DNA from 3 places in the Streptomyces sp. NPDC028289 genome. Region 3 is predicted to be linked to each of the others. Evidence: predicted binding sites of a transcription regulator. Region 3 holds the regulator's gene; each other region holds the start of a gene.
The links. Region 3 encodes HspR, which represses chaperone genes until heat shock. Its sites were predicted from a motif close to TTGAGNNNNNNNNNCTCAA; they were not measured.
Positions count from the first base shown of each region.

Region 1: the regulator HspR is predicted to act here: its motif matches at 2,393-2,411, upstream of lon (endopeptidase La).
Region 2: the regulator HspR is predicted to act here: its motif matches at 3,572-3,590, upstream of dnaK (molecular chaperone DnaK).

Region 1 covers NZ_JBVHTI010000003.1:1,040,008-1,045,551, forward strand. The annotation lists gene ACZ4UV_RS18865 (sulfatase family protein) at 1-1,173, opposite strand, end outside; gene ACZ4UV_RS18870 (GNAT family N-acetyltransferase) at 1,458-2,261, opposite strand; gene lon (endopeptidase La) at 2,434-4,854, shown strand; gene ACZ4UV_RS18880 (lysozyme) at 5,014-5,544, opposite strand, start outside.
Region 2 covers NZ_JBVHTI010000002.1:363,735-369,278, reverse strand. The annotation lists gene narH (nitrate reductase subunit beta) at 1-390, shown strand, start outside; gene narJ (nitrate reductase molybdenum cofactor assembly chaperone) at 390-884, shown strand; gene narI (respiratory nitrate reductase subunit gamma) at 881-1,603, shown strand; gene dnaK (molecular chaperone DnaK) at 1,677-3,524, opposite strand; gene ACZ4UV_RS09610 (OsmC family protein) at 3,666-4,091, opposite strand; gene ACZ4UV_RS09605 (vWA domain-containing protein) at 4,159-5,544, opposite strand, start outside.
Region 3 covers NZ_JBVHTI010000005.1:661,854-667,397, reverse strand. The annotation lists gene ACZ4UV_RS27840 (PA14 domain-containing protein) at 1-1,439, shown strand, start outside; gene ACZ4UV_RS27835 (heat shock protein transcriptional repressor HspR) at 1,492-1,938, opposite strand; gene dnaJ (molecular chaperone DnaJ) at 1,944-3,119, opposite strand; gene grpE (nucleotide exchange factor GrpE) at 3,156-3,812, opposite strand; gene dnaK (molecular chaperone DnaK) at 3,809-5,544, opposite strand, start outside.

The DNA.
Region 1 (5,544 bases), on a different contig from region 3:
GTGGCCGTCGTGCGGGGTGTCCGGGGTGACGCCGGCCGCGTCCAGGAGGGTCGGGGCGATGTCGACATGGCCGGTGAGCCGGTCGTCGACGGTGCCCTCGCCCAGCCCCCGCGCGGGCCAGGACAGCCAGAACGGCACCTCCAGGCTCGGCCGGTACGGCACCGACTTGCGCAGCCAGCCGTGGTCCGCCCAGCACAGCCCGTGGTCGCTGGTGAACAGCACGAGGGTGTTCTCCAACTGGCCCAGCGCGCGCAGCTCGTCCCGGAAGTCCCGCATCGCGTCGTCCACCGACAGCAGGGTGCGCAACTGGCGCCCGCGCAGCGCCTTCCCCTGGTCGTACGTGTGCTTCGCCTTCTGCAGGAACGGCGGCTTGTCGCTCTTGTCGCCCTCGTACACGGAGGGCCGGCCGGGCCACTCCGGCACGCGCGCGTGCGCGTACCTCCGCTCCGGGATGTTGAGTTCGTGCGCGCTGCGGGTGGCGACGAACGCGAACCACGGCCGGGTGTCGGTCCGGGACCTGTCGATGAAGGCGAGGGCGCGGTCCCTGATGACGTGGGTGTTGTAGCCGGGGATGTTCCGGACCGTGCCGTTGTCGTTGTAGTGGCCGTCGTAGTACGCCACCGGTTCCTGGAGCAGCCACTCGTCGAAGTGCGGCGGGTTGTCGCCGGTGTGCCAGTAGTTGAGGTACTTGCCGAACAGGCCGGTGCGGTAGCCGGCCGCACGCAACTGGCGCTGGACGGTGGTGTGCTGGTCGAGGTGGTAGGGGTGGCGGGTGTCGAGGACGCCGTGGTGGTGCGCGTACCGCCCCGACATGATCGTGGACCTGGAGGGCGCGCAGAGCGGGGTGTTGGCGTGCGCCCGCGCGAAGGTGACGCCCTGCCCGCCCAGCCAGTCGGCGGTACGGCGGACCGCCCAGTCCGTCTCCTTGGGCTGGTCGTCGGTGAGGACGAGGAGGATGTTCGGGCGGGGATCGGTGCGGGGGAGGGGGGAGGCCGGGGGACGGCTTGCGGCGGGGGCCGCGGAGGCGGTGCGGGCGGGGGCGGGGGTGCCGGCGCCGTCGTCGCCGACGGCGCGCAGGGCCAACGGGACGGCGGCGCCGGCCGCGACGACGGCGGCGCCGGTGAGCACGGCGCGCCGTGCCGGCCGCTTGGGCGGCGACTGTTTCTCACTCATGTGTCCCCCCCCCCCGCCCCGGTGCGCGCCGCCATTTGCTGTGCGTCCGCTGGCAGTTTCGGGGCCTTTCCTGTGAGTTGCGTTGCGGTGGTGTAGCGAGGGCCTTGCGGAGTCGTGGCGGTGAGCACCCTCATTTCCCGCCGCAACGGTGCTCAGCCCCGACGGCGTCGTCCGGCGGTGCCGGACCGGGCGGGGCGATGCGCCGTTGTGGATGGCGGTCGGTTGCCGGGTGCGGAGGCGTCGTGGTTGCTCGCGCAGTTCCCCGCGCCCCTTTGGGGCGCGTTTCAGTCGGCCGGGGTCCAGATGTACGGCGTGGTGGTCGTGATCGCTGTGAAGCCCAGGCGCTGGAGGATCGGAGCGCTGGCGGACGAGGCCTCCACGAGGAGGTAGGGGACGTTCCGGGCTGCCGCGCGGGTCGCTCGCAGGGCCACCAGCGCGCGGTAGACGCCCCTGCCGCGCCACTCGGCCAGGGTGGAGCCGCCCAGCAGCATGGCGAAGTCCGTGCCGGGGCGGAAGGCGATCCAGGCCGCCGAGACGACCTCTCCGGCGGCCTCGGCGACGTACACCTCGTTGTCGTCGGGGGCGACCGTGAGCCGGCCCCTCAGGTACCCGGCGATCCACGCCATGCCCTCGCCCCACACCGCCGTCTCCAGCGCGGCGATCCGGTCCAGGTCCGCATCGGCGGTGACCCGGCGCAGGGTCACGCCCGGGGGCAGGGCGGGTGCGGCCACGGCCAGGTCCTCGACCAGGGCGATCACGACCGTCTCGCGTGGTTCGGGCACGAAGCCCGCCGCACGCAGCCGGTCGGGGAGGTCCGCCGGGTCGTCGTGCCCGCGCGTCTTCCACTCCACCGCCTCGCCGCGCGCCGCGAAGAAGTCCCGCTGCCGGGCGATCAGCGCGTCCAGTTCAAGGCCGCGCACGCCGCCCCAGTCGCGCGGCCCGGTCACGAAGCCGCGGTGCTGGCCCACCACCCGGAGGGCGGGACCGTCGTGCTCGTACGTGATCCCGGGGGCGGGGACGGGCTGGACGGCGCGCATCTGGGCGTCGTAGGCAGCCAGCAGGGCCGCGGTGAGGTCGGTGTCGGTCATCGGCCGACCGTACGGGGAATGAGCCCGCTCGGATCAACTGTTTTTACGGGCGTGGGACCGTGTTCGGCCAGGTCGGCAGTTGATCGCTCAGAGCGAACATATGCATGGGAACATTTCTGGGCTCGCAAACATTGAGTCGACATAGCTCAAGTTGACTGCCGAAGGGGAGATCATGGCTTCGACGTCCGCATCACTCACCCTCCCTGTGCTGCCGCTCGACGGCGAGGTTGTGCTGCCCGGGATGGTGGTCCCGCTGGACCTGAAGGACCCTGATGTACGCGCCGCCGTGGAGGCCGCGCAGGCCGCCGCCCGTACCGAGCCCGGCAAGCCCAGGGTGCTGCTGGTGCCGCGGGTCGACGGGACCTACCCGAGCACCGGTGTGCTCGGCACCGTGGAGCAGGTCGGCCGCCTGGCCGACGGCGACCCGGGCGCGCTGATCCGCGGCCGCTACCGGGTGCGCATCGGCGCCGGCACCACCGGCCCGGGTGCGGCCCTGTGGGTGGAGGGCACCCGCATCGACGAGAACGTCCCGGACCCGGTGCCCGGTCATGTCACCGAACTGGTCAAGGAGTACAAGGCCCTCGCCACCGCCTGGCTGCGCAAGCGCGGCGCCTGGCAGGTCGTGGACCGGGTGCAGGCCATCGACGACGTCTCCCAGCTCGCGGACAACTCCGGTTACTCGCCCTTCCTGACCACCGAGCAGAAGATCGAGCTCCTGGAGACCGTCGACGCGGTCGCCCGCCTGAAGCTGGCCACCCAGCAGCTCCGCGACCACCTCGCCGAGCAGGACGTGGCGGAGACCATCGCCAAGGACGTCCAGGAGGGCGTCGACAAGCAGCAGCGCGAGTTCCTGCTCCGCCGTCAGCTGGAGGCGGTCCGCAAGGAGCTGCGCGAGCTGAACGGCGACGCCGCCAAGGACGGCGAGGAGTCCGACGACTACCGCGCCCGGGTGGAGGCCGCCGACCTGCCGGAGAAGGTCCGCGAGGCCGCCCTCAAGGAGGTCGACAAGCTGGAGCGGTCCAGCGACCAGTCGCCCGAGGGCTCGTGGATCCGCACCTGGCTCGACACCGTCCTCGAACTGCCGTGGAACGAGCGGACCGAGGACGCCTACGACATCCAGGGCGCCAAGGCGGTCCTGGACGCCGAGCACGCCGGTCTGGAGGACGTGAAGGAGCGGATCACCGAGTACCTGGCGGTGCGCAAGCGCCGTAGCGACCGGGGGCTCGGAGTCATCGGCGGGCGCCGTGGCGGTGCCGTGCTGGCCCTGGTCGGCCCGCCCGGTGTCGGCAAGACCTCGCTCGGTGAGTCGGTCGCGCACGCGATGGGCCGCAAGTTCGTCCGGGTCGCCCTCGGCGGCGTCCGGGACGAGGCCGAGATCCGCGGTCACCGCCGTACGTACGTCGGCGCGCTGCCCGGCCGGATCGTGCGGGCCATCAAGGAGGCCGGTTCGATGAACCCGGTCGTCCTGCTGGACGAGATCGACAAGGTGGGGTCCGACTTCCGGGGCGACCCGGCCGCTGCCCTGCTCGAAGTCCTCGACCCGGCGCAGAACCACACCTTCCGCGACCACTACCTGGAAGTCGAACTCGACCTGTCCGACGTCGTCTTCCTGGCCACCGCCAACGTCCTGGAGGCGATCCCGGAGGCCCTGCTCGACCGCATGGAGCTGGTCCGCCTGGACGGCTACACCGAGGACGAGAAGGTCGTCATCGCCCGTGACCACCTGCTCCCGCGCCAGCTGGAGCGGGCGGGGCTCGCCAAGGACGAGGTGATCCTCGACGAGAGCGCGCTGCGCAAGCTCGCCGGCGAGTACACCCGCGAGGCGGGCGTGCGCACCCTGGAGCGCTCGATCGCCCGGCTGCTCCGCAAGGTCGCGGCCCAGCACGAACTGGGCGAGCGGGAGCTGCCGTTCACGATCAGGGACGAGGACCTGCGCGCCCTGATCGGCCGGCCGCACCACGTGCCCGAGTCCGCCCAGGACCCGGCCGAGCGCCGCACGGCGGTCCCGGGTGTGGCGACGGGCCTCGCGGTCACCGGCGCCGGTGGCGACGTGCTCTTCGTCGAAGCCTCCCTGGCCGACCCGGAGACGGGCGCGGCGGGTCTGACCCTCACCGGTCAGCTGGGTGACGTGATGAAGGAGTCGGCGCAGATCGCCCTGTCCTTCCTCCGCTCGCACGGCGCCGAACTGGAACTCCCGGTCGGCGACCTGAAGGACCGGGGCGTGCACATCCACTTCCCGGCGGGCGCGGTTCCCAAGGACGGCCCGAGCGCCGGCGTCACGATGACGACGGCCCTCGCGTCACTGCTCTCCGGGCGGCTGGTCCGCACGGACGTGGCGATGACCGGCGAGGTCTCGCTGACCGGCCGGGTGCTGCCCATCGGCGGCGTGAAGCAGAAGCTGCTCGCCGCCCAGCGTGCCGGGGTGACGACCGTCATCATCCCGAAGCGCAACGAGGCCGACCTGGACGACGTCCCGGCCGAGGTGCTGGACAAGCTCGACGTCCACGCCGTGACCGACGTCCGCCAGGTCCTGGAGCTGGCGCTCGCGCCCGCCACGAACGGCGCGGCGCCGGAGGTTCCGGTAGCGGCGTGACGGACGCTGCCGGATGCAGAAGAAGGCCCGGGTTCCCGCGAGGGGCCCGGGCCTTCGCGCTGTGCGCCGTTGTTCGTCCGCGGCGCCGTCGTGGCTGGTCGCGCCCACGCGGCGGAGCCGCACATCGACAACAGCCCCGCGCCCCTTCGGGGCGCTTGCTCAGCCGTTGGCCAGTGCCACCACCCGGTCCAGGGCCCCGTTGAACTTGTCGTGGTCCCCGACCGACGGCCCGGTCGACGTGTACTGCCACATCGTGTACGTCGACCAGCCGGCCGGCAGTGTGCCCACCTCCGAGGCGTACCGGGCGATCCACAGCGGGTTGGCGGAGCCGAAACCGCCGTAGTTGCCGGTGCAGTCGCTCCACCAGCTGGTCGCCGTGTAGATGACCGCGGCGCGGCCGGTGCGGGCCTTGTACCGGTTCAGGAAGTCGGTGATCCAGGTGACCATCCCGCTCTTGGACTTGCCGTAGCAGGCCGCGCCGTACGGGTTCCACTCGATGTCGAGGACGCCGGGAAGGGTCCGGCCGTCCTTGGACCAGCCGCCGCCGTGGTCGACGAAGTAGTCGGCCTGGGCGGCGCCGCCCGCGGTGTCCGGGGTCGCGAAGTGGTAGGCGCCGCGGATCATGCCGACGTCGTAGGAGCCGTTGTACTGCTTGGCGAAGTAGGGGTTGGTGTAGTACGTGCCTTCCGT
Region 2 (5,544 bases), on a different contig from region 3:
CCGGTCCGCGCCTGCCTGGAGAAGCTCGCGGCGATGCGCTCCCACATGCGGGCGCTCAACCTGGGCGAGGAGCCGGACCCGGCGATCGGCTCCGCGGTCGGGATGCGGCCGGAGGAGATCGAGGCGATGTACCGGCTGCTGGCGGTCGCCAAGTACGAGGACCGGTACGTGATCCCGACGGCGGCCGTCGGCGACGCCCGCCGCCTGGAGGAGTCGGCGCTGCCGGACGGGTGCAGCCTCGACTTCGACGGCGGACCCGGCATGGGCGGCGACGGCCCGTTCGGCCAGGACTCGGGACGCAAACTGCTCCCTCTGGTGTCGGTGGAGAACTTCCACATCCTGCGCAGACGGCAGACCGCCGACACTCCCGACGAGGCGAAGGAGGACTGATGCCCTCGGACGCGGTGTTCTACCAGGCGGCGGCGCTCTGTCTGACCTACCCGGACGACGACTTCGTCGCCCGGCTGCCGCTGCTGCGCGAAGCCGCCCCGCAACTGCGGGAGTTCACCGACCACGCGACGGTGACCCCACCGCAGGAGCTGGCCGCGCACTACGTGCAGGTCTTCGACTTCAAGAACCGGCACAGCCTCTACCTCAGCTGGTGGCGGGACGGCGACACCCGCCGCCGGGGCATGTCCCTGGTCCGGTTCCAGGACATCTACAAGGCGTACGGCATGGAGTTCACCGGCGAGGAGCTGCCGGACTTCCTCCCCGCCGTCCTGGAGTTCACAGCCCGCACCGGCAACACCGACCTGCTCACCGAGCACCGCGACTGCCTGGCACAACTCCGCGACCGGCTGACCGAGTTCGGTACCCCCTACGCGTGCGTCCTGGACGCGGTCTGCGCCGCCCTGCCGACCGCGGCCGGCGGAGTGCGCCCATGACCACCCTCCTGTGGGGCGCCCTGCCCTACATCGCCCTCGCCCTCCTGGTCGCCGGCCTCGTCTGGCGCCACCGCTACGACAAGTACGGCTGGACCAGCCGCTCCTCCCAGGTCTACGAGTCGAGGCTGCTGGACATCGCCTCCCCCGTCTTCCACTACGGCATCCTCTTCGTCCTGGCCGGCCATGTCGTCGGCCTGTTCGTCCCGGCGTCGTGGACCGGGTCGCTGGGCGTCGGCGCGCACACGTACCACCTGTTCTCCCTCTACGGCGGCACGCTCGCGGGCGTCCTCGCGGTGGCCGGCCTGGCCCTCCTCCTCTTCCGGCGCCGCACCCGGGCACCCGTCTTCCACGCCACGACGGCGAACGACAAGGTCATGTACCTGGTCCTGGTCGCCGCGATCGTGCTGGGCATGACGGCGAAGCTGAGCCACACCTCCGGCGACGGCTACGACTACCGCGCCACGATCGCCCCCTGGGCCCGCAGCCTCTTCGTCCTCCAGCCGAAGACAGCGCTGATGGCGGACGTCCCGGTCCTCTACCAGGTCCACGCGGTCATCGGCATGATCCTCATCGCCCTGGTCCCCTACACCCGCCTGGTCCACATGTTCAGCGCCCCGGTGCAGTACCTGTTCCGCCCGTACGTGGTGTACCGGTCGAGGGATCCCCGCCAGTTGGGCCCCCGCCCGGAGCGGAGAGGCTGGGAGACCACCCGCAACTAGTCCCTGCCACCCGCAACCAAACCTCCTCCCGCCGCAACGGCGTTCTGCCACGACGGCGGAACCCGGCGGTGCCTCACCCGGCCGCACCCCTCTCGTCGTCCACGATCTCGGCGTCCACCACTCCCTCCTCCTCGGCTTGGGGCGCCCGCGGTTCTTCGGCCGAGCCGCCGGAGGCCGCCGCGTACATGGCCTGCCCCATCTGCTGGCTCACGCTCGCCAGCTTCTCCGCCCCCTGCCGCAGCTCGCCGGTGTCGGCGTCCCGCTCCAGCAGGGCCTTGAGCTCGGTGACCGCCGCCTCCACCTCGGCCTTGGTGGCGCCCGGCACCCGCTCCTCGTTCTCCCGGAGGAACTTCTCGGTCTGGTAGACGAGTTGCTCGGCCTGGTTCCGCGTCTCCGCGGCCTCGCGGCGCTTGCGGTCCTCCTCGGCGTACTGCTCGGCCTCCCGCATCATGCGGTCGATGTCGTCCTTGGGGAGGGCGGAGCCGCCGGTCACGGTCATCTTCTGCTCGCGGCCGGTCGCCAGGTCCTTCGCCGAGACGTGCATGATCCCGTTCGCGTCGATGTCGAAGGCCACCTCGATCTGGGGCACCCCGCGCGGTGCGGGCGGCAGGCCGGTGAGGTCGAAGACGCCCAGCTTCTTGTTGTACGCGGCGATCTCACGTTCGCCCTGGTAGACCTGGATGCCCACCGAGGGCTGGTTGTCGGCCGCGGTCGTGAAGATCTCCGAACGCCGGGTCGGGATGGTGGTGTTGCGCTCGATGAGCCTGGTCATGATGCCGCCCTTGGTCTCGATCCCCAGGGACAGCGGGGTGACGTCGAGCAGCAGCACGTCCTTGACGTCACCGCGGAGGACACCCGCCTGGAGGGCGGCGCCGACCGCGACCACCTCGTCCGGGTTGACGCCCTTGTGCGGGTCCTTGCCGGTGAGTTCGCGGACCAGGTCGGTGACGGCGGGCATCCGGGTGGAGCCGCCGACGAGGATGACGTGGTCGATCGCCGACACCTGCACGCCCGCGTCCTTGACGGCCTGGTGGAAGGGCTTCTTGCAGCGGTCCAGCAGGTCGGCCGTGAGCTCCTGGAACTGGGCTCGCGTCAGCTTCTCCTCCAGGTGCAGCGGCCCCTCCGCGGAGGCGGTGATGTACGGCAGGTTGATGGACGTCTCCGTCGACGACGACAGCTCGATCTTCGCCTTCTCGGCGCCCTCGCGCAGCCGCTGCACGGCCATCCTGTCGTTGCCGAGGTCGATGCCGTTCTGCCCCTTGAACCGCTTCACGAGGTACTCGACGATCCGCTGGTCCCAGTCGTCGCCGCCCAGGTGCGTGTCGCCGTTGGTGGCCTTGACCTCGATCACGCCGTCGCCGATCTCGAGGAGCGACACGTCGAAGGTTCCGCCCCCGAGGTCGAAGACGAGGACCGTCTGCTCCTCGCCCCGGTCCAGGCCGTAGGCGAGCGCCGCGGCCGTCGGCTCGTTGATGATCCGCAGCACCTTCAGGCCGGCGATCTCCCCGGCCTCCTTGGTGGCCTGCCGCTGGGCATCGTCGAAGTACGCGGGTACCGTGATCACCGCGTCGGTGACGTCCTCGCCGAGGTAGGCCTCGGTGTCCCGCTTGAGCTTCTGCAGCACCCGCGCCGAGAGCTCCTGGGCCCGGAAACGGGCGCCGTCGACGCTCCCGCTCTCCGGGAACCGCCACGCCGCGTCGCCCATGTGCCGCTTGACCGAGCGCGCGGTGCGGTCCACGTTGGTCACCGCCTGCCGCTTGGCGACCTCGCCCACCAGCACATCGCCGTTCTTCGCGAAGGCCACGACCGACGGGGTGGTCCGCGCCCCCTCGGCGTTGGCGACGACGGTGGGCTCACCGCCCTCCAGCAGGGCCACCACCGAGTTCGTCGTACCGAGGTCGATACCGACCGCACGTGCCATGTCCGTCCCCTTTCCACCCGGGCGCTTCCCCGACTCCAGCACAAAACTTGAGCGAGCTGTTGTCAATGCCGGGTACCCCGTGAACGACGCTGCCGCGCACCCCTCGGAAGAGGGGACGCGGCAGCGCGGCGGGCGGGACGGTCAGGCGAGCTTCGCGTCCAGGGTGATCGTGGTGCCGGCCAGGGCCTGGCTGACCGGGCAGTTCTTCTTGGCGTCCTCGGCGGCGGCGGCGAAGCCCTCCGCGTCCAGCCCGGGGACGGTGCCCTCGACGGTCAGGTGGATGCCGGTGATGCCGGTGCCCGGCTGGAAGGTGACGTCGGCGTTGGTGACCAGCTTGGTGGGCGGGGTGCCGGCGCCGGTCAGGGCGTGCGACAGCGCCATGGAGAAGCAGCTGGAGTGGGCGGCCGCGATCAGCTCCTCGGGGCTGGTCTTGCCGTTCGCCTCCTGGGAGCGCGAGGCCCACGTGACGGGCTGCTCGCCGATACCGGAGGAGTCGAAGGTGATGACACCGTTGCCCTCGGTGAGGCTGCCTTCCCAGACGGTGTGTGCGGTGCGCGTGGTAGCCACGGTTGTTCCTTTCGGCGATGAAGGCGAATGAACCGGTTCGCTCGCCCCCATCCGATCACATCAGAGCTCAGCGCACCCGGAAGACCGGCCCACGGGGAGTGAACGGCAGGCGGCGTCCGTCCGGGATCAGATAGGCGTGCTCGCGGCGGACCCGCAGGACGTCGCACCAGCCGTCGGTGATCACCAGGACCGGCGCGGTGGGCGGGAAGTCGTCGGCGCGCTGGAGCAGGTCGATGCCGGGCTGCAGGACGGTGCCGCCGCGGCCGTGCACGCGGACCCGGCCGGCGATCTCGGTGGTCGGGAGATAGCCGGCGTCGTGGGGCGCCGCGTCGCAGAAGACGACCCGTGCGGCCGGTACGTCACGGGCCTCGGCGTAGGAGGCGATCGCGCCGAGGGCCTTGCCCAGCAGGGTGCGGTCCATGGAGCCGGAGGTGTCGAGGACCACGCCGAAGGTGCACCGGGCGACCTCCTCGGGCGGGAAGTACCGGCCGGCGCGCGGGATGTCCGGGGTGGACGACTGCCGGCGCGAGGGGCGGGCGTACGAGCGCACGGCCTCCGGGCGCGGCACGAACTCGTCGAACCAGCGGGCCAGTCGGGCGTCCCACGGCAGTGGCGGATGGCTGAGCGCGCGGATCTCCTCGACCAGGCCGCCGGGCAACAGGCCCCGGTCCTGGGTCTGGTGCAGGTCGAGTCCCTGGCCGAGGCCCCGGCGGTAGAACTCGTCGAGGTCCACGTACGCGCCGGGCGGCCCGAGCGGCGCGCCCAGCACGTCGCCACGCCCCTTGCCGCGCAGCGTGGCGAGCCGCCGCATCCTCCTCAGGTCGACGGCGATCCGGTCGTACACCTCCTCGGCCGACAGCCCCTTCAACTCGGCGTCGTACAGCAGCCCTTCGGGTATCGCGCCGACGCGCATCTCGACCAGCCAGCCGTTGATGACGTAGTCGCAGGCGATGTTGAAGAGGTACGGGTCGCGGGCGCCGAGGCGGTCGCCGTGGCGCAGGGCGGCGTGCAGCATCTCGTGGGCGAGGACGAACCGCCACTCCTCGTCGTCCATCGTCCGCAGCGGGTTGACGTAGATCTCGCCTGCCTCGGGGTTGACCGCGGCGACGGCGATGTCGTGGGCGCGGGCCAGTTCGGCGTCGGCGACCAGTGTGATGCCGGCCGCGATGCCGCCGAGCAGCGGGTAGGAGGAGACGAACCAGCTCAGCGCCCGTTCCCAGGGACGCCGCGGGGTCGGCGGCCCTGACATGGAGGTGCGGCGGCCGCCGGCCAGGTCCATCGCCCGGGACATGGTGCGGGTCAGCGCGTGCGCGAAACCGACCTGCCAGTCGGGGACCTGACCGGCCCACTTGCTCCAGGAGAGGAGGAGCTGGTCGGGCTCACCGCCGTTCGTCCCGCCGCGCTCGTACGCGGCCGGGATGCCGCCGGTCCGGCGCCAGCCGGCGGCGAGCCG
Region 3 (5,544 bases):
ACGACGGCAACGCCAACACGACGAAGCTGAGCTGGACGAAGAACCGGGAGATGGACCTCGCCGGATACCGCGTCTACCGGCGGCTGCGCTCCAGCACCAGCTGGACGAAGGCGGGGACGACGACGTCGACGTCCCTGACCGACGCTCCGCCCGCGACCGGCGACCTCTACTACTACGAGATCCGCGCCTACGACAGGGCCGGCAACGAGTCGACCGGCACGGCCGACGCCCTGGTCACCAGCACCGTGCTGCAGACGCCCGCCCGGTTCACCGCCTCGGCCACCGGCACGGGCGCCGAACTGAGCTGGTCGGGGGTGCACGCCGCGGTGAAGTACCGGGTGGAGCGGACCGACTTCTACGGCGTCGTCACCAAGTCCTGGGACCTCGCCTACACGGTGAGCCTCACCGACGACACGCTCACCCGGGGCGAGACCGTCAAGTACCGGGTCGCGGCCGTGGACGGCTCGGGCCACCTGTCGCCGTTCACCGACCTCAAGGCGGTGACCCGCCCGCTGGCCGCACCCCGCGGACTCACGGCGACCGCGGGCATCGGCAGCGCGACCCTCCAGTGGACGATGAAGGCCGAGGACACCCCGTACGGCGAGTTCCGCGTCTACCGCTCGACGACGCTGCCCGTGGACACCTCGACGGCGCAGTGGGTGACCTGTACGACCAGCTACACCACCCTCTCCGACGGGTCCCGCCGGTACAGCTGCGGCGACTTCTCGGCCGAGGAGGGCACGACGTACCACTACGCGGTGGCGAACGTGCAGTGGCCGCAGGTGTCCCCGCTCTCCGACACCGCGACCGTCACCACGCTGGAGTCGGACAAGCCGCCCGCCCAGGTGACCGGCCTGACCGCGACGGCCACCGAGTACGGCATCGAGCTGGACTGGGCCGACAACACCGAGCCCGACCTGAAGCGGTACGCGGTCTACCGGGGCACGGTCCTCGGCGAGGAGGGCGAGGAGCAGGTCTGCTCCGGCTCGGAGTGGGCCTGGCTGTCCCCGTCCACCTCGCACTACCGGGACGTGCGGCTGCCGGACGGGGATCACGCCTGCTACTGGGTGGACGCGATCGACACCGCGGGCAACTCCAGCCGGTGGCTGGGGCCGGTGAGCGCGGTCGCCGTCGACGAGCTGGACCTGACCCCGTCGGTGGCCACCCCGGAGGGCTCCCCGCTGACCCTGACGGCGGACACCCCCGACTCGGGCGGCGTCCACCTCGCGTGGAACGCGGTCGACGCGGCGACCGGCTACCAGGTCTACCGCTGGAACCCGGCGACGCAGAGGTACGAGAAGCTGGCGGCCACGGCCGACCGCTCGTACGACGACGCCACGGCCGCCCGCGGCACCACCCACTACTACTGGGTGACCGCGCTGTACGCCGACGGCACGGAGTCGGCGCCCGGCGCGGACTGGGCGATCCTGGAGCCGTAGCCACGAGAAGGGCCCCGGCCTGCGGCCGGGGCCCTTCTTCGCACAACTGCCGCTAGTCCTTGGCCTTCTTCGGCCGCCACACCACCAGCGCGCTGGTCTGCTGCACCTCCTGGTACGGCACCAGGTCGCGGCGGTACGACGCGTGGACCGCCGCTTCCCGCTGCTGCATCGCGGCCGCCGCGCCGTCGACCGCCGCCTGGAGTTCGGCGACGCGCTGCTGGAGCGCTATGACCTGGTTCTCCAGTTCGATGATGCGCTTGATGCCGGCCAGGTTGATGCCCTCGTCCTGCGACAGCGCCTGCACCTGGCGGAGCAGTTCGATGTCGCGGGCCGAGTAGCGGCGGCCGCGCCCGGCCGTGCGGTCGGGGGAGACCAGACCGAGGCGGTCGTACTGGCGCAGCGTCTGCGGGTGCAGGCCGGAGAGCTGGGCCGCCACCGAGATGACGTAGACCGGGGTCTCCTCGGTCAGTTCATACGGGTTACGTCGACGGCCGTCCATCTCTGTCATGCTCCCTTCGCGGCCTCGAACAGCTCGGCACGCGGGTCCTCGCCCGCGGTCGCCTCGCGATACGCCTCCAGTGCGTCACGAGCATTCCCCGACAGGTCCTTCGGGACACTCACCTCGACGGTGACCAGGAGGTCGCCGCGGGTGCCGTCCTTGCGGACCGCGCCCTTGCCACGGGCGCGCATGGTGCGGCCGTTGGGCGTGCCCGGGGGCAGCTTGAGGGTGACCGGCGGGCCGCCCAGGGTCGGGACCCTGACCTCGCCGCCGAGCGCCGCCTCGGTGAAGGTCACCGGCACGGTCACCGTGAGGTTGTCGTCCTTGCGGCCGAACACCGGGTGGGTGTCCACGTGCACCATGACGTACAGGTCGCCCGCGGGGCCGCCGCGTTCGCCCGGTGCGCCCTTGCCGCGCAGCCGGATGCGCTGGCCGTCGGTCACCCCGGCGGGGATGCGGACCTGCATGGTCCGGGACGACTTGGCGCGCCCGCTGCCCTTGCAGTCGGGGCAGGGGTTCTCCGCGATCAGGCCGCGGCCCTTGCAGTCCGGGCAGGGGTCGGTCAGCGAGAAGCCGCCGCCGGATCCCCGTGCCACCTGGCCGGTGCCGACACAGGTCGGGCACACCCGCGGGGTGCCGTTCGCGTCGCCGGTGCCCGAACAGGCCTTGCAGGGGGCCTGCGAGGACATCCGCAGCGGGACCGTGGCGCCCTCGATGGCCTCCGTGAAACTGAGCGTGACCTCGGACTCGATGTCCTGGCCGCGCCTGGGCTGGGTGCGCGCGCCGGCGCCCCCACCCCGGTTGAACAGGCCCCCCAGGACGTCACTGAAGCCGCCGCCGCCCCCGCCGAAGCCGCCGCCCTGGGCGCCGCCTCCGAAGAGGTCGCCCAGGTCGAAGTTGAAGTTGCCGCCGCCCGCGCCCGGCCCGGGGCGGAAGCCGCCGTTGCCGAAGAGGGCGCGTGCCTCGTCGTACTCCTTGCGCTTCTTGGGGTCGCCGAGTATGTCGTTCGCCTCGGAGATCTCCTTGAAGCGCTCCTCGGCCTTGGCGTTGCCCTTGTTGGCGTCCGGGTGGAACTCGCGGGCGAGCTTCCGGTACGCCTTCTTGATCTCGGCCTCGGTGGCGTCCTTGGGGACGCCGAGGACCTTGTAGTAGTCCTTCTCGATGAAGTCCTTGGTGCTCATCCCCGACGCCCCTCCTTCCACGTGTTACCTACGACGTCAGCCCTCCTCAGGGCCGTTGTCCTTCTCGTCCCCGGCCGCCGGGGCCTCGTCGGTCCCCTCGGCCTTCACCGCCGTCGCTCCCGGCTGCGGTTCGGCGACCGCCACCCGCGCGGGGCGGATGGTGCGCTCGCCGATGCGATACCCGGGCTGCAGGATGGCCACGCACGTCGTCTCGGTGACGTCCGGCGCGTAGCTGTGCATCAGCGCCTCGTGGATCGTCGGGTCGAAGGGCTCGCCCTCCTTGCCGAACTGCTGCAGGCCCATCTTCGCCGCGACCGTCTCCAGCGACTCGGCCACCGACTTGAAACCGCCGACCAGTTCGCCGTGTTCCCGGGCGCGGCCGATGTCGTCGAGCACGGGCAGGAGTTCGGTCAGGAGGTTCGCGATGGCGATCTCCCGGACCGTGATCCGGTCGCGCTCCACCCGGCGGCGGTAGTTCTGGTACTCGGCCTGGAGGCGCTGGAGGTCCGCGGTGCGCTCGCCGAGCGCGGTGCGTACCTGGTCCAGCTGCGCGGTCAGACCGGCCAGCTGTGCGCTTGAGTCCCCGGCCGGGGCCGCCCCCTGTGCGGGAGCGGCCTTCGGCTCGGCGTCGTCGGGGGTGGCGCCGGAGGGGACGTCGGGCTTCTCCTCGAAGCCCGGGGTCTCCTCCGTCACGCGGCACCGTCCTTGCGCTCGTCGTCGACGATCTCGGCGTCCACCACGTCGTCGGCGTCACCGGCGGGGGCACCGCCGGCCGCGGCCTGCGAGGCCTGGGCGTCGGCGTACATGGCCTGGCCCAGCTTCTGGGAGACGGCCGCGACCTTCTCCGTGGCGGTGCGGATCTCGGCGGTGTCCTCGCCCTTGAGCTTCTCCTTGAGCTCCTCGACCGCGGCCTCGACCTCGGTCTTGATCTCGCCCGGGACCTTGTCCTCGTTGTCCTTGAGGAACTTCTCGGTCTGGTAGACGAGCTGCTCGCCCTGGTTGCGGGTCTCGGCGGCCTCGCGGCGGCGGTGGTCCTCCTCCGCGTACTGCTCGGCCTCCTGGCGCATGCGGTCGACCTCGTCCTTCGGCAGCGAGGAGCCGCCGGTGACGGTCATCTTCTGCTCCTTGCCCGTGCCCAGGTCCTTCGCGGTCACGTGCATGATGCCGTTGGCGTCGATGTCGAAGGAGACCTCGATCTGCGGGACACCGCGCGGGGCCGGCGGCAGACCGGTCAGCTCGAACATGCCGAGCTTCTTGTTGTACGCCGCGATCTCGCGCTCGCCCTGGTAGACCTGGATCTGGACGGAGGGCTGGTTGTCCTCGGCGGTGGTGAAGATCTCGGACCGCTTGGTCGGGATCGTCGTGTTCCGCTCGATGAGCTTGGTCATGATGCCGCCCTTGGTCTCGATACCGAGGGACAGCGGGGTCACGTCGAGGAGCAGGACGTCCTTGACCTCACCCTTGAGCACACCGGCCTGGAGCGAGGCGCCGATGGCGACGACCTCGTCCGGGTTCACACCCTTGTTGGCCTCCTTGCCGCCGGTCAGCTCCTTGACGAGCTCGGCGACGGCGGGCATACGGGTGGAGCCGCCGACGAGGACGACGTGGTCGATCTCGCCGAGCTGGATGCCGGCGTCCTTGATGACGTTGTGGAACGGCGTCTTGCAGCGCTCCAGCAGGTCCGCGGTCAGCTGCTGGAACTGGGCGCGGGTGAGCTTCTCGTCGAGGTGCAGGGGGCCCTCGGCGGAGGCGGTGATGTAGGGCAGGTTGATCGAGGTCTCCGTGGAGGAGGACAGCTCGATCTTGGCCTTCTCGGCGGCCTCGCGGAGGCGCTGGAGGGCCATCTTGTCCTTGCCGAGGTCCACGCCGTGGCCGGACGCGAACTGCTTGACCAGGTAGTCGACGACGCGCTGGTCCCAGTCGTCACCACCGAGGTGGTTGTCGCCGTTGGTGGCCTTCACCTCGACGACGCCGTCGCCGATCTCCAGGAGGGACACGTCGAAGGTGCCGCCACCGAGGTCGAAGACGAGGATCGTCTGGTCGTCCTTGTCGAGGCCGTACGCCAGCGCCGCCGCGGTGGGCTCGTTCACGATGCGCAGGACGTTCAGACCGGCGATCTCGCCGGCCTCCTTCGTCGCCTGGCGCTCGGAGTCGTTGAAGTAGGCCGGGACGGTGATGACCGCGTCGGTCACCTTCTCGCCCAGGTAGGCCTCGGCGTCCCGCTTGAGCTTCTGCAGGATGAACGCGGAGATCTGCTGGGGGTTGAAGTCCTTCCCGTCCAGCTGGATCTTCCAGTCGGTGCCCATGTGGCGCTTCACGGACCGGATGGTCCGGTCCACGTTGGTGACCGCCTGTCGCTTGGCGACCTCGCCGACCAGAACCTCGCCGTTCTTCGCGAAGGCGACGACGGACGGCGTGGTCCGGG